Regions from separate parts of the Streptomyces sp. NPDC048590 genome, predicted to be linked through region 1. Evidence: predicted binding sites of a transcription regulator. Region 1 holds the regulator's gene; the other holds the start of a gene.

Region 1 (7,711 bases):
GGTGGCCAGTGGCTCGCTGTCGTGGTCGCGGTCCTCGTGCAGGACCACGGCGAGGTCGGCCGTCGCCAGCAGCCTGGCGGCCTGTTTGGTCGTCATCGCGTCGGCCACCTCGGGGAAGCGCACCCGGCGCGACTGCTTCCCCGCCTCACGGGCCGTGTTCCGCCACTTGGCCAGGGACTTGAGGCCGCGATCGCCCTTCCACTGGGTGATGCAGCGCGAGGCCTGCCAGGGCACGATCGCGTCGACGCCCGTCTCGGTCATGGTCTCCACGGCAAGTTCACCGCGGTCGCCCTTGGGCAGCGCCTGGAGGACGGTGATGAAGGGGGCGGGCGCCGGTTCCTCGCGGAGCTCCCCCAGACCGACGACGAGCCGGTCCTTGCCCTCGGCGGCCCTTACGACGGCTTCCGCCCAGTGGCCCCGGCCGTCGGTGAGGACGACGTCCTCTCCCGGGTTCAGCCGTTTCACCGACACGGCGTGCCGCCCCTCGGGACCCTCCAGGACGAACTCCGGCCCGACGGGCAGCTGTTCGACGACGAAGACCGGTGCCGTCACTGGGCACTCCTCACGCTCACGGCCGCGCGCGCGGCTTCCATCTCTGCGGCGAGCAGACCGACGAGTTCACCGGCGGGCAGCTCCCGTGCCAGGCGGTGCCCCTGACCGGCCCAGAGCGCCATGCCCTGGGCGTCACCGGCCGCGGCGGCGGCCCTGCGCAGTCCGCCGGTGATCTGGTGGACCTGCGGGTAGGCGGCGGGGGCGTACGGACCGTGCTCCCGGACGAAGCGGTTGACGAGCCCGCGCGCGGGCCGGCCGGAGAACGCCCGGGTCAGCGCGGTGGTCACGAACAGCGGGTCGGTCAGCGCCCGCTTGTGCAGCGGGTGCGCGCCGGACTCCGGGCACGGCAGGAACGCCGTACCGAGCTGCGCGGCGTCGGCGCCGGACGCCAGGACCGCGGTGATCTGCGAGCCGCGCATCAGCCCTCCGGCCGCGATCAGCGGGAGGTCCACCGAGGCGCGGACCTCGGCGATCAGGGAGAGCAGCCCCGTGCCGGCGAGCCCGCCCTGCGGGTCGTCGCGGTGCGTGGACTGGTGGCCGCCCGCCTCGGTGCCCTGCACGCAGAGCGCGCCGGCCCCGGCCCAGCTGGCGTTCCGCGCCTCCTGGGGCGTGGTGACGGTGACGACGGTGAGGGTCCCGGCGGCGGCGAAGGCGTCGAGGACCTCACGGGCGGGGCAGCCGAAGGTGAAGGACACCACGGGTACGGGTTCTTCGAGCAGGATCGCGACCTTGGCCTCGTAGCCGTCGTCGCCCCGCTCGTCCGGTACCCCGAGCGGGGTCTCGTACCAGGCCGCCTCACCGGCGAGCTGGTCGCGGTAGATCTCGACGGCGCCCGGGTCGGCGACCAGGGGCTGCGGCATGAACAGGTTGACGCCGAAGGGGCCGCCGGTCGCCCTCCTGAGGCGTTCCACCTCGTCGTACATCCCGTCGGCCGTCTTGTAGCCGGCGGCGAGGAAGCCGATCCCGCCGGCCTCGGTCACGGCGGCGGCCAGCTCCGGCCCGGAGACCCCGCCGGCCATGGGGGCCTGCACGATCGGGTACCGGCAGAGACCGGTCAGCGCCAAGGACATGAGCGCATCGTGCCACGTCCGGCGGATCGTGCCGAATCTGCCGTTTCACACGGTGGACGGACCCGCCCGCACACCCGCGCCACCTGCCGGGGAGGACCGGTGGACGCAGAGCGCCGCCCGCCGGTAAGGGACCGGCGGGCGGCGTCGTGACGGGGTTCAGCGGCCGTTGAAGGCGTCCTTCAGACGGGAGAACAGCCCCTGCTGACCGGGCTGGAACTGCCCGGTGGGCCGCTCCTCCCCGCGCATCTGGGCCAGCTCCCGCAGAAGGCGCTCCTGTTCGGGGTCGAGCTTCGTCGGGGTCGTGACCTCGACGTGCACGATGAGGTCACCGCGTCCGTTGCCGCGCAGGTGCGTGATGCCGCGCCCGTGCAGCGGGACCGACTGCCCCGACTGGGTGCCCGGCCGGATGTCGATCTCCTCGAGGCCGTCGAGTGTCTCCAGTGGCACCTGGGTGCCGAGCGCCGCCGCCGTCATCGGGATGGTGACCGTGCAGTGCAGGTCGTCACCGCGCCGCTGGAACACGGCGTGCGGGAGCTCGTGGATCTCCACGTAGAGATCACCGGCGGGCCCGCCGCCGGGACCGACCTCGCCCTCGCCCGCGAGCTGGATCCGGGTGCCGTTGTCGACACCGGCCGGGATCTTCACGGTGAGGGTGCGCCGCGAGCGGATGCGTCCGTCGCCGGCGCACTCGGGACACGGGGTCGGCACGACCGTGCCGAAGCCCTGGCACTGCGGGCAGGGACGCGAGGTCATGACCTGGCCGAGGAACGACCTGGTGACCTGGGAGACCTCACCGCGGCCGCGGCACATGTCACAGGTCTGCGCGGAGGTGCCGGGGGCCGCGCCCTCGCCGCTGCAGGTGTTGCAGACGACGGCGGTGTCGACCTGGATGTCCTTGGTCGTGCCGAAGGCGGCTTCCGAGAGGTCGATCTCCAGGCGGATCATCGCGTCCTGGCCGCGCCGGGTGCGCGAACGGGGGCCCCGCTGCGACGCCGTGCCGAAGAACGCGTCCATGATGTCGCTGAAGTTCCCGAAGCCGCCGGCCCCGAAGCCTCCCGCGCCACCGCCACCGCCCGAGGCGGACAGCGGGTCGCCGCCGAGGTCGTAGACCTGCTTCTTCTGCGGGTCCGAGAGCACCTCGTAAGCGGCGTTGATCTCCTTGAACCGCTCCTGGGTCTTCGGATCAGGGTTGACATCCGGGTGCAGCTCGCGGGCGAGCCGACGGAATGCCTTCTTGATCTCGTCCTGAGATGCGTCGCGGCGCACGCCGAGTACGGCGTAGTAGTCCGTGGCCACTTACGACTCCGCCAGGATCTGTCCGACGTAACGTGCCACTGCGCGTACCGCTCCCATCGTTCCGGGGTAGTCCATGCGGGTCGGTCCGACCACGCCGAGTTTGGCGACTGCCTCGTCGCCCGAACCGTAGCCGACCGCGACGACGGACGTGGAGTTGAGGCCCTCGTGGGCGTTCTCGTGCCCGATCCGTACGGTCATGCCTGAATCCGTCGCCTCACCGAGCAGCTTCAGAAGCACGACCTGCTCCTCCAGTGCCTCCAGCACCGGCCGGATCATCACAGGGAAGTCGTGCCCGAAGCGGGTGAGGTTGGAGGTGCCGCCGATGATCAGCCGCTCCTCCGTCTCTTCGACCAGGGTCTCGAGGAGGACGGAGAGCACCGTCGACACGGTGCCCCGGTCCTCGGTCTCGAAGGACTCCGGCAGATCCTGCACCAGACGCGGGACGTCCGCGAAACGTCGTCCGACGACCCGGCTGTTGAGCCGGGCCCTCAGATCGGCGAGCGAGGTGTCACCGAACGGTGCGGGACAGTCGATCATACGCTGTTCGACACGGCCCGTGTCCGTGATCAGCACGAGCATCAGCCTGGCCGGGGCCAGCGACAGCAGCTCCACGTGCCGGACGGTCGAGCGCGTCAGCGAGGGGTACTGCACGACGGCGACCTGCCGGGTCAGCTGCGCGAGCAACCTGACCGTGCGGCCCACGACGTCGTCGAGGTCGACCGCGCCGTCGAGGAAGTTCTGGATGGCCCGGCGCTCCGGCGACGACAGGGGCTTGACGCCCGCGAGCTTGTCGACGAAGAGACGGTAGCCCTTGTCCGTCGGAATACGCCCGGCACTCGTGTGCGGCTGGGCGATGAAACCCTCGTCCTCCAGCACGGCCATGTCGTTGCGCACGGTCGCAGGGGAGACCCCGAGGCTGTGCCGCTCGGTGAGCGCCTTGGAGCCGACGGGCTCCTCGGTGCCGACATAGTCCTGGACGATGGCGCGCAGCACTTCGAGTCTGCGTTCACTGAGCACCGCGCACACCTCCAGCTGTGGTTCTTCGGCTTCTGCCTGGCACTCTGTGCGTTCGAGTGCCAGCAATCCCCCGGTCAGTGTACGGGGGCGGGGTGGCCCCGGGGCAAGGGCGACCGGCCATGCCGTCGGGGGACTGTGCAGGTCGTTGCCGATAGCGTCGCCGTATGCATGTCTCTTGGGAAGAGTTCGGCTGGGAGCGGTTGGGCCACAGTGCGGGCCGGCGGCGCCTTCCCGTCTGGGACGCCACCGTCGCGCTGGTGGCGGGGCAGGACGGAGCGCTGCTCTACGACACCGGTTCGACGCTCCGGGAGGGTGTCGAGCTGAGGACCCAGGCGGAGGCGCTGCTGGGCCGGAGGGTGACACATATCGCACTGAGTCATCCGCACTTCGACCATGTGCTCGGCACCGCGGCCTTCTCCGGAGCGGCCGTCCACGGAGCCGTCGGCACCGCGGACCTGCTGGTGCGGAGCGCGGAGGAGCTGCGGGCGGACGCGGTGAGGCACGGGATGAGTGCGGCGGACGCCACGGCGGCCACGGACGCCCTGGTGGCACCCCGGCACCAGGTGAGCGGGGAGTCGACCCTGGATCTCGGCGGCGGACTCCAGGTGCTGCTCGCGAATGTGGGCCCCGGCCACAGCGGACACGATCTCGCGGTGCTGGTGCCGGGCTCCCCGGTCGTGGTGCTCTGCGGCGACCTGGTGGAGGAGTCCGGCGAGCCGCAGGCGGGTCCGGACGCGGTGCCTTCGCACTGGCCCGCCGCCCTGGACCGTCTGCTGGAGCTGGGCGGCGAGGACGCGCTGTACGTACCGGGGCACGGGGCGGTGGTCGACGCGGCGTTCGTGCGGGCCCAGCGCGACCGGCTGGCCGCCCGGTTCGGCGTGTCGTGAAAGGGCGTCCGCTTATCGTCGTGCCATGCGCAGCTACCAGCCGGACCTGACCCCGCCGTGGAAGCGGTCCGCCCCCGTCCCCGAGGTCCCCGCCGAACCCGATCTGGTCGTGGAGGAGGCCGGCACCGGCTTCTGCGGGGCGGTGATCCGGTGCGAGAAGACGGCCCAGGGGCCGACGGTGACACTGGAGGACCGGTTCGGCAAGCTGCGGGTGTTCCCGATGGAGCCGCGTGGCTTCCTGCTGGAGGGCAGGGTCGTCACCCTCGTCCGCCCGTCGGCGGGGGGTCCGGTCCGGCCCTCCCGCACCGCGTCCGGTTCGGTGGCGGTGCCCGGGGCGCGGGCGCGGGTGGCCCGGGCGGGGCGGATCTACGTGGAGGGGCGGCACGACGCCGAGCTCGTCGAGCGGGTCTGGGGCGACGACCTGCGCATCGAGGGCGTGGTGGTGGAGTACCTGGAGGGGATCGACGACCTGCCGGCGATCGTCCGGGAGTTCGCGCCGGGCCCGGACGCCCGGCTGGGTGTGCTGGTCGACCACTTGGTGCCGGGTTCGAAGGAGTCCCGGATCGCCGCCCAGGTCACCGACGGGAACGTCCTGGTGGTGGGCCACCCCTTCATCGACGTCTGGGAGGCGGTGAAGCCGTCGTCCGTGGGCATCCCCGGCTGGCCGGCCGTGCCGCGCGGCCAGGACTGGAAGACGGGGGTGTGCAGGTCGCTGGGCTGGCCGGAGAACACCGGAGCCGCCTGGCAGCACATTCTGTCCAAGGTCAGCTCGTACAAGGACCTGGAGCCTCAACTGCTCGGCCGCGTGGAGGAATTGATCGACTTCGTCACGCTTCCAGGCTGATGTCCCGTCGCGTTCGGGGAGGATCCGGTACCGATCCCCTCGAACACCTGCGCTGCCCTCGTGTCATCCGTTATTGAGAGGTGATCGAAGGACCGGCCGGAGGGAAGGCACGGGGGGATGGCGCGGAACAACTGGCGGGAAAGCGCGGAGAACGAGGCGGCCTCCGCGGTCTTCCACCTCATGCAGCAGCTGATCGACCAGTACCGGGACAACCGGCCGGTGATGCCCCTGGTGGTGGCGCAGGCCGAGGACGCGGACGCGGCCCCGGAGATCGACCACCGGGTCGAGCAGATCGTCCACCAGGTCCACCGCGCGAACCTGGGGCGCCGGGTCCCCGTGAAGCTGGTCCAGGGCCGCGGCGACAGCCCGTACGAGGCGGCGCTCTCCACGGTCCGCGTGCTCACCGAGCGGCCCTGGGAGACCCGCGGTTCCTCGCAGTACAAGCCCTTCGCCTTTCCGCGCTCCCGGCTGCTGGCCGCCATCGAGCAGGCCACCGCCGCCGTCGTGGCGGAGCCGGACCGTCCCACCGCCCTCGGACGCGACGAACGCATCCTGGAGGAGCTGAGCGACCTGCGCTGGCGGGCCAGCCGGTCGGGGCGGGACAACGCCTGGGACTCGCTGCGCGCCGCGGTCCGGCCGGAGACCTTCCTGGGGGCGGTCTTCATCGCCGTGCTCAGCGTGCTGCTGGGCGAGATCGGCTGGCTGCTCACGGTGCTGGTGGCGGCGGCGGCCGTGGCCGGTCTGACGGTCGTGCGCCTGCTGACCAGGGCGGCTCCGCCGCTGCTCTGGCTGCGCCCGGCGAGCCGATGGCTCGCGACCACGTCGTCGCTGGCCGCGTCGAGCACGGAGTATCCGTCCGACGGCTGGTCGCGCCTCTCCCCCGGCCGCTCGTGGCAGGTGATCCGGGCGCGGGCGGCCGCGGTCGCCGAGCGGGTGGCCGACGCGGGGACGGGCGACCAGCACGCGCGCCAGTTCCATCTGGAGCTGCGGGTCCAGGCGCTGCTGGAGGACCTGCTGGACAGCTACCGGCCGCACGCCCTGGACTGGCGGCGCAGCAAGCGCACCGTCCCGCCGGTGGTGTTCCTGCCGCGCGCCACCGAGGCGAACGGCGGCATGCTGCTCATCAACGCCATCAACAACGTGCGTTCGCGCCGCAGCGAGGTGGATCCGCTGCTGCTCCTCGCGTCGCTGCCCGCCGGGGCGGTCATGCGGCACACCCCGCCGCTCCCGCCGGACCCGCCGGCCAACGCCGCCTCCCGGTCCGGTGCCCGCGCACGCTACGAGACCTGGGTCGACGCCCTGAGCGTCGGCCAGGCGCCCGCGGCGGCCGTGGCGCTGGCCTGGGTGCTGTGGCTGCCGCTGTCCACCGGTCAGCTGACCCACGAACACGCCCACGCGCAGCTCGTCACCCACCAGGTGCGGCGCACCTGGACGTGGTGGGTGATGTCGGGGAGGACCGTCGCCGTCCTGCTGGTCTGCGCCCTGCTCGGGACGTTCCTGTGGAGCGAGCGGTGGAAGGAGACCTACTGCCACGGCCCGCTCACCGGACGCAGTACCGACTCGGTCAGGCTGGCCGGCCCCGGCGGCGCCGTCGAGTGCATAGGGGTGGCGACGGTCCCGGCCGTCCGCTTCGCCGAGGGCAACACGCTGCAGCTGAACGGTGCAGGGAAGGGGGTCACCTTCGAACGGATCGAGGAGGCGATACGGGATCAGAACGCCGGCATCGGCGTCGGCACCCCGCACGTCACGATCGTCTACGCGGGCCCGCTCACCGGCACCGACGCGAACAGGGAGGACACCCGCAAGGGTCTGGAGGAGCTGACCGGTGTCTATCTCCACCAGCGGTTCGTCAACGACACGGCGAACCGCTCGGTCAAGCTGAGGGTCCTGACGGCCAACGGCGGCCAGGACATGCTGCGGCAGACCACCGCCGTCAGGAAGATCGTCGAGGTGGCGCGGCGGGACCCCTCCGTCGTCGGGGTCGTGGGCCTGGGGCGCAACACCACGGAGAGCGCGGAGGCAACCGAGATCCTCCAGCGCGCGGG
Region 2 (7,711 bases), on a different contig from region 1:
CGCTCCCGGCCGGACGCTAACGTGCCGCCTATGACGACTGCACTGATTACGGGCGCCACGGCGGGGATCGGGGCCGCCTTCGCACGGCGGCTCGCGGCTGACGGGCACAACCTGGTGCTGGTGGCCCGTGACACGGAGCGCCTGCGGGCCCAGGCCACGGAACTGCACGACGGGCACGGCATCGAGGCCGAGGTGCTGACCGCGGACCTGTCCACGGACTCCGGGATCGAGGCGGTGGAAGCGCGGCTGACGGACCGTGTGAGCCCGGTCGACCTGCTGGTGAACAACGCCGGTTTCGGCAACAAGGGCCGCTACCTGGACGTCTCGATCGCCGACGAGCTGACGATGCTGAAGGTCCACTGCGAGGCGGTGCTCCGCCTCACCTCGGCGGCGGCGGGCTCGATGCGCGAACGCGGCCGAGGCGGCGTCGTCAACGTCGCCTCCGTCGCGGCGTTCCTGCCGCGCGGGACGTACGGGGCCTCGAAGGCATGGGTCGTCCAGTTCACCCAGGGCGCGGCCAAGGACCTCGCGGGTACGGGGGTGCGGCTGATGGCACTCTGCCCGGGGTTCGTACGCACGGAGTTCCACGAGCGCGCCGGGATGGGGACGGGTGACATCCCGGGCTGGATGTGGCTGGACGCGGACAAGCTGGTGGCAGCCGCCCTGGCGGACCTGGCCAGGGGCCGCTCGGTGTCCATCCCGGACCCGCGGTACAAGGCGCTGATGAGCCTGGTGAAGCTGACCCCCCGCAGTGTGCTGGGGGGCGTCACCTCCCGCGCGGGCCGCAGCTACGGGCCCAAGTAGGGGCGGCCCCGGAGGCCACCGACGCACCGAGGCCCGGTGCCCCCGCGACGGGGGCACCGGGCCTCGGTGTTCGTACGGAACGCGTACTAGTGGGAGTGGCCGTGGCCGCCGTGACCGGCGTCGGCCTCTTCCTCGGCCGGCTTCTCGACGACCAGGGTCTCGGTCGTGAGCAGCAGCGACGCGATGGACGCGGCGTTCTCCAGGGCGGAGCGGGTGACCTTGACCGGGTCGATGACGCCGGCCTTCACCAGGTCGCCGTACTCACCGGTGGCGGCGTTGAAGCCCTGGCCCTTGTCGAGGTCGGAGACCTTCGAGGTGATGACGTAGCCCTCGAGGCCCGCGTTCTCGGCGATCCAGCGGAGCGGCTCGACGGCGGCGCGGCGCACGACCGCGACACCGGTGGCCTCGTCGCCGGTCTTGCCGAGGTTGCCCTCGAGGACCTTGACGGCGTGGACGATGGCGGAGCCACCACCGGAGACGATGCCCTCCTCGACCGCGGCGCGGGTCGCGGAGATGGCGTCCTCCAGACGGTGCTTCTTCTCCTTGAGCTCGACCTCGGTGGCGGCACCGACGCGGATCACGCACACGCCGCCGGCCAGCTTCGCGAGGCGCTCCTGGAGCTTCTCGCGGTCCCAGTCGGAGTCCGTGGCCTCGATCTCGGCCTTGATCTGGTTGACCCGGCCCTTGACGTCGGCGGAGTCGCCGCCGCCGTCGACGATGGTGGTGTCGTCCTTGGAGACGGTCACGCGACGGGCGGTGCCCAGCACGTCCAGACCGGCCTGGTCGAGCTTGAGGCCGACCTCCTCGGCGATGACGGTCGCACCGGTGAGGGTGGCGATGTCGCCGAGCATGGCCTTGCGGCGGTCACCGAAGCCGGGGGCCTTCACCGCGACGGCGTTGAAGGTGCCACGGATCTTGTTGACGACGAGGGTGGAGAGCGCCTCGCCCTCGACGTCCTCGGCGATGATGAGCAGCGGCTTCGAGCCACCCGCCTGGATGACCTTCTCCAGCAGCGGGAGCAGCTCCTGGATGGAGCCGATCTTGCCCTGGTGGATCAGGATGTACGGGTCGTCGAGGACGGCCTCCATACGCTCCTGGTCGGTCACCATGTACGGGGACAGGTAACCCTTGTCGAAGGCCATGCCCTCGGTGAACTCAAGGTCCAGACCGAAGGTGTTGGACTCCTCGACGGTGATGACACCGTCCTTGCCGACCTTGTCCATCGCGTCCGCGATGAGCTCGCCGACCTGCGGGTCCTGCGCGGAGAGCGCGGCCACGGCGGCGATGTCGGCCTTGTCCTCGATCGGGCGGGCGCTCGCGAGGAGTTCCTCGGAGACGGCCTTCACGGCGGCGTCGATGCCCTTCTTCAGGGCGGCCGGGGAAGCACCCGCGGCGACGTTGCGCAGGCCTTCGCGGACGAGGGCCTGGGCGAGCACGGTGGCGGTGGTGGTGCCGTCACCCGCGACGTCGTTGGTCTTGGTGGCGACCTCCTTCACCAGCTGGGCACCGAGGTTCTCGTACGGGTCGTCGAGCTCGACCTCGCGCGCGATGGTGACACCGTCGTTGGTGATGGTGGGGGCGCCGAACTTCTTGTCGATGACGACGTTGCGGCCCTTGGGGCCGATCGTCACCTTCACCGTGTCGGCAAGCTTGTTGACGCCGCGCTCAAGGGCGCGACGGGCGTCCTCGTCGAACTTCAGAATCTTCGCCATGGGCTGTGTTCTTCCCTCTCAAAACGAACTGCGCCCCTCGCCGCCCGGCTAGTTGATTTCGCTGGGGGCCAGGGGCGCAGAACAGAAGCAAACGTGGGTGAATTACTTCTCGACGATCGCGAGCACGTCGCGCGCCGAGAGGACGAGGTACTCCTCGCCGTTGTACTTCACCTCGGTGCCGCCGTACTTGCTGTACAGCACGACATCGCCGGTCTTGACGTCGAGCGGAAGGCGCTCGCCGTTCTCGAAGCGGCCCGGGCCCACGGCCAGGACGACGCCCTCCTGGGGCTTCTCCTTGGCGGTGTCCGGAATGACCAGGCCGGAAGCCGTGGTCTGCTCGGCGTCGAGCGGCTGGACCACAATGCGGTCCTCGAGCGGCTTGATCGCAACCTTGGAGCTGGTGGTCGACACGATCCGGTCTCCCCCTTCGGAGATCTCACGGGGTTTAACAGTCTGTGGGTGGCGACCAGGTGGATCCGTCGTCGCGGGTGCCGGACCTGCCCTGTCGCGCGGCTGTGCTGGCACTCTCCCTCGGGGAGTGCCAGACCTGAGACTATGACCGCGATTAGCACTCGGTCAAGCGGAGTGCCAATTCACCACCCTCGCGTGGCGCCACGGGCCCGGTGTCCTCACGTCTGTGGGGCGGACCGCCGCGCGGCCCGCCCCACAGACACCCGGCACGGCCCTCTTCCGGGCGTGCCCGCACGACCTCAGACGTAGTCCTCCAGCCTGGCGACCGCGTACCCCTTGTCCGTGACCGTCTTCATGACCTGCCGGACCATGTCGGCCATGGAACCCTCCCAGTCCTCCTCGCCCCTGAAGTGGGTGAGGATGATGTCTCCGGGATGCAGGTCCTGATCGGTCTCGCGCCACTCCATGTGGTCGGGGAACGCCTCGGCGGCCCACAGCGGCACCGCCTTGATGCCGCAGGACTTGGCGACACGCAGGGTGTCGCCGTTGTAGTTCCCGTACGGCGGCCTGAAGAGGGTGGGCCGCTTCCCGAAGTACTTCTCCAGCTTGTCCTGCTCGCCGCAGATCTCCCGCTTCTGCTCGGACGCCGAGAGCCCCGGGAGGTAGCGGTGGTTGAGGGTGTGGTTGTTGAGGGTGACCCCGCGGGCCTGCATGTCCTTGAAGTAGCCGTAGTCGTCGCTGGTGACGTAGTCGCTGAGGAAGGCGCTGTACGGGATGTTCAGCTCCGTCATCATCTTCAGCAGTTCGGGGTCCTTCTCGGCCCCGTCGTCCATCGTCAGGAAGACGACGCGCTCCTTGGTCGGCACCGTGGTGAAGACCGGCGGCAGGTCCTCCCCTCCTTCCACCTCGAACCCCTTGCGGGTGGTGATGCGGGGCTTCTCGGCGGGCGGCTCCGGAGCAGCCAGCGGGGTCTTCGCGAGGCCCCACTTCCGCGCGGCGGCGACCCGCGCGGCGTGCTGCTTCCTGAGCCGTTCGACGCGCGCCTCGGCCGCGGCGACCGGGCCGGCGGGGGCGGCCGCGGGGCCCTGCTGCCCGATGTCCGCCTTCTCGCGGGCGCCGCTCCCGGCGGCCGTGCCGTCGACCCCGTCGGCACACCCGGAGGCGACGGCGGCGACCAGCATGGCGGCCAGCACCGCACGAACCGGCTTGCTCCGCTTCATGGCGGATTTTTCCTTTTGTCGTACTAGCTGCATGGCGCCGCATCCTGCCACCGGCGCGCCCGGCACCTCCGGAGACACCTCCGGCGGACCCGCCGGGTCCCCCGGCTGGCTCACAATGGACCGGTGAACGCCCTCCCCCCTCACGGCCAGGCCGACCCCGCCGACCCGCTCGCCGTCTTCGCGGCGCTCCGCACCCCCGAGGGCGCGGCGCTCCTGGACGAGCTGCGCGACCACGACCCCGCACGGGAACTGGCGACCGCGACCCGGTTGCGGCGGTCGCACCCCGCCGCGCTCGTGTCGGCGGCGCTGACGCAGGCGCGGCTGCGTCAGCGGGCGGTCGCGAAGTTCGGGCCGGAGGACGCCTACCGCATGTTCTTCACCCCCGACGGCGTGGAACAGGCCACCCGCACCTCCGTCGCCGCCTACCGCGCGGGACGGTTCGCCGAGCTCGGCGTACGGAGCGTGGCCGACCTCTGCTGCGGCATCGGCGGCGACGCGATCGCCCTGGCCAGGGCGGGCATCGCCGTACTGGCCGTGGACCGCGATCCGCTGACCGCCGAGGTCGCCCGTGCCAACGCCGAGGCGCTCGGCCTCCAGGACCTGATCGAGGTGCGGTGCGCGGACGTCACGGAGACCGGCACATCGGCGTACGACGCGGTCTTCGTCGACCCCGCGCGACGCGGCGGGCGGGGAAGGATCTTCGACCCGGAAGCCTATTCACCGCCGCTCTCCTGGGCCACGGACGCCGCGCTCAAGGCTCCGCGCGCCGCGCTGAAGATCGCCCCCGGTGTGCCGCACGAGGCGATCGATCCCCGGGCCGAGGCGGAGTGGATCTCGGACGGCGGCGATGTGAAGGAGGCCGTGCTCTGGTTCGGCGAGGGCTTCACGCCCGGCGGCTACCGGGCCACCCTGCTGCCGTCCCGCACGACGCTCGTCTCCGGCGCCCCGCTCCCCGCGCCGCCGGTCGGACCCGTCGGCCGGTATCTGTACGAGCCGGACGGCGCCGTGATCCGGGCTCATCTCGTCGCCAGGATCGTCGACGAGTGCGGGGGAAGGCTCGTCGACGAGACGATCGCGTACGTCACGGGCGACACCCCGTACGCCTCGGAGGCGGTCGCCGGTTACGAGATCACCGACCAGCTCCCCTTCAACATGAAGAAGCTGAAGGCGCTGCTGAGGGAGCGCCAGGTGGGCGTGCTGACCGTCAAGAAGCGCGGCTCGGCCGTCGAACCGGAGGAACTGCGCCGGAAGATGAAGCTCCAGGGTCCGCACTCGGCGACCGTCTTCCTCACCCGGGTGGCCGGCGCCCCCACGATGCTGATCGGCAGGCCGCTGAAGCGCCCCTGATCAGCCGTCCACGGAGAGCAGTGGCCGCGCGGGTACCCCGGAGAGCACCCGGACCACCCAGCGGCGGTGAGCGCGGGCCTTGACGAGCCCGGTCAGCCCGGTCAGCCACGCCAGGAAACCGAGCCCCATCATCCAGGCCACCTCGGCGTAGGTGTCCTCGCCCGCCCGGGCCTTCGCCGGTACGGCGAAGCAGAGGAAGAGACCCACCGCGCAGAGCACGGCCGACGCCGTCAGCCAGGTGAGGGCCACCCGCGGCATCCGCAGGGCTAGGTCTCCCGCCGGATCACGGTCCAGCCCGCCCCACCGCACGAGAAGCCGGTGGACCCGCACGTCCCTGGCTGCGCCCACGGCGACGAAGGCCACCGCCGGGATGATCACCGCCGCGCCGACGGCCAGGAACACTGCGCCGAGGAGCCGGGAGAAGGGGTCCGCCGCCTCCTCGAAGGAGGCGATTCCGACCGCCACCAGGGACCAGCCGAACGCGGCGACGCCGGCCCACATCCACAGCACACCGAGGCGGCCGGGCCCCATGAACATCCTGGTCAGCTCGGAGAGGACCAGTGCACGGTCCCGCAGCAGCGCGCCCCGGTCCGGCCAGGACCGTATCTCCACGGGCGGAGGCGGGGGCGGCAGCGGTGCACGGCGTGACATGGGCCGGACATTACCGACTCCCCGCCACACCGGGCCAGTTGGGTCCCGGCCGGCCGTCAGGTCAGCGGATAGGACGTCCGGCCGGACGCCTCGTCGATCTCGTCGTGCGCCTTGGTGAGCAGTTTCATCGCGAGTTCGTTGAGCGCGCGGGCACCGGCGATCTCCTCGCCCACACGCGCCTGTTGCGCGTCGGAGGGGTGGCGGCTGGCATACCCGTGGGCCCGCACCTCGGACCCGTCACCGAGTCTCACGAGGGCCGCGGCGCGGGTGCGGTGGGCGTCCTCCTCGAATTCCAGCTCGACATGCCATCCGACGGTCGTCTCCATCATCACGGTCACCTCCGGGAGTTCCCCTCACTCCAGGGTGCGCCCGTTCCCCGCGCCACGCACGGCGTACGCTCAGGCCTCCCGCAGCGCCTTCACGTCGAGCTTCCGCATCCCCATCATCGCCTTCATCACCCGGTCCGCACGCGCGCGGTCGCTGCCGCCGATCAGCTCGGGCAGCGCCCGCGGGACGATCTGCCAGGACAGCCCGTACCTGTCCTTGAGCCACCCGCACATGCTCTCCTCGCCGCCGTCCGCGGTCAGCGCCTCCCACAGCCTGTCGACCTCCGCCTGGTCCGCGCAGTCCACGCTGAGCGAGACCGCCTCGCTGAAGGTGAAGTGCGGCCCGCCGTTGAGGCCGATGTACTCCTGTCCGGCGAGCACGAAGTCCACCGTCAGGACCGAGCCGGTCTCGCCGGGCGCCGCGTCGGAGTTGTGGGTGATCTCCACGATGCGCGAGTCACCGCCGAAGACCGAGACGTAGAACTCCGCGGCCTCCCGCGCCTTGTCGTCGAACCAGAGACAGGGCTTGATCTTCTGCATGGTCTTCTCCTCGCCTCGGAAGGCGGCCTCGGATCGCGCCGTCCGCGTGCAAGGTAGACCGGCCCCGCCCCGGGAACTCATCGGAACACGCGGGGACGGGCTCGCGGACGGGGTCCGGGCGTCAGCCGCCCGTCGGGCCGAGGGACTCGAAGCGCCACCGGTGGACCGGCCGGGTGGTGAGCCCCGCCTCCGGTTCCGGGAGCTCCGGCAGGTCGGCGTCGTAGGCCGCGTCCCACCAGGTCAGGACGAGCACCCGGTCCTGGGGGGCTCGCAGCAGTTCGCCGCGGAGCGGTTCCGGAGTCAGCTCCCCGGCCCGCGCGGCGGCCCACTCCAGCAGCTCCGCGCCGCGGCCCTGTGCCGCGCGGGCCTCCCACATCAGGGCGACGCTCACGAGTAGAGGTTCCCCTTGCTGATCTCGTGCACATGGTCGTGACTGTGCGTGTGCCCGTGGCCGTGGGCCCCCGGCACATGGGTCTCGGTGACCGGCAGCGAGGAGTCCGCCGAGAGGCCGAGGTCGGACACCGGCCGGTTGCGGGCGACCATCTCGGCGCCGAGCGCGGCGACCATGGCGCCGTTGTCCGTGCAGAGTTTCGGCCTGGGGACCCGCAGCCGGATCCCGGCGCGCTCGCACCGCTCCTCGGCGAGGGCGCGCAACCGCGAGTTGGCGGCCACTCCGCCACCGATCATCAGGTGGTCGACG

Evidence for each region. The regulator HrcA, encoded in region 1, represses chaperone genes, less so after heat shock. The targets are predictions, from matches to a motif close to TTNGCACTCNGNNNNNCNGAGTGCNAA.
Region 2: the regulator HrcA is predicted to act here: its motif matches at 3,082-3,108, upstream of groES (co-chaperone GroES).

Annotation. Positions count from the first base shown of each region.
Region 1 covers NZ_JBICWC010000001.1:603,059-610,769, reverse strand. The annotation lists gene ACGFNN_RS02520 (16S rRNA (uracil(1498)-N(3))-methyltransferase) at 1-552, opposite strand, end outside; gene ACGFNN_RS02515 (nitronate monooxygenase) at 549-1,622, opposite strand; gene dnaJ (molecular chaperone DnaJ) at 1,779-2,918, opposite strand; gene hrcA (heat-inducible transcriptional repressor HrcA) at 2,919-3,935, opposite strand; gene ACGFNN_RS02500 (MBL fold metallo-hydrolase) at 4,100-4,822, shown strand; gene ACGFNN_RS02495 (DUF3097 domain-containing protein) at 4,848-5,666, shown strand; gene ACGFNN_RS02490 (ABC transporter substrate-binding protein) at 5,784-7,711, shown strand, end outside.
Region 2 covers NZ_JBICWC010000004.1:222,439-230,149, forward strand. The annotation lists gene ACGFNN_RS13150 (SDR family oxidoreductase) at 31-804, shown strand; gene groL (chaperonin GroEL) at 891-2,516, opposite strand; gene groES (co-chaperone GroES) at 2,619-2,927, opposite strand; gene ACGFNN_RS13165 (polysaccharide deacetylase family protein) at 3,227-4,147, opposite strand; gene ACGFNN_RS13170 (methyltransferase domain-containing protein) at 4,271-5,494, shown strand; gene ACGFNN_RS13175 (hypothetical protein) at 5,495-6,145, opposite strand; gene ACGFNN_RS13180 (DUF1876 domain-containing protein) at 6,202-6,474, opposite strand; gene ACGFNN_RS13185 (VOC family protein) at 6,544-7,011, opposite strand; gene ACGFNN_RS13190 (hypothetical protein) at 7,133-7,387, opposite strand; gene tsaD (tRNA (adenosine(37)-N6)-threonylcarbamoyltransferase complex transferase subunit TsaD) at 7,399-7,711, opposite strand, start outside.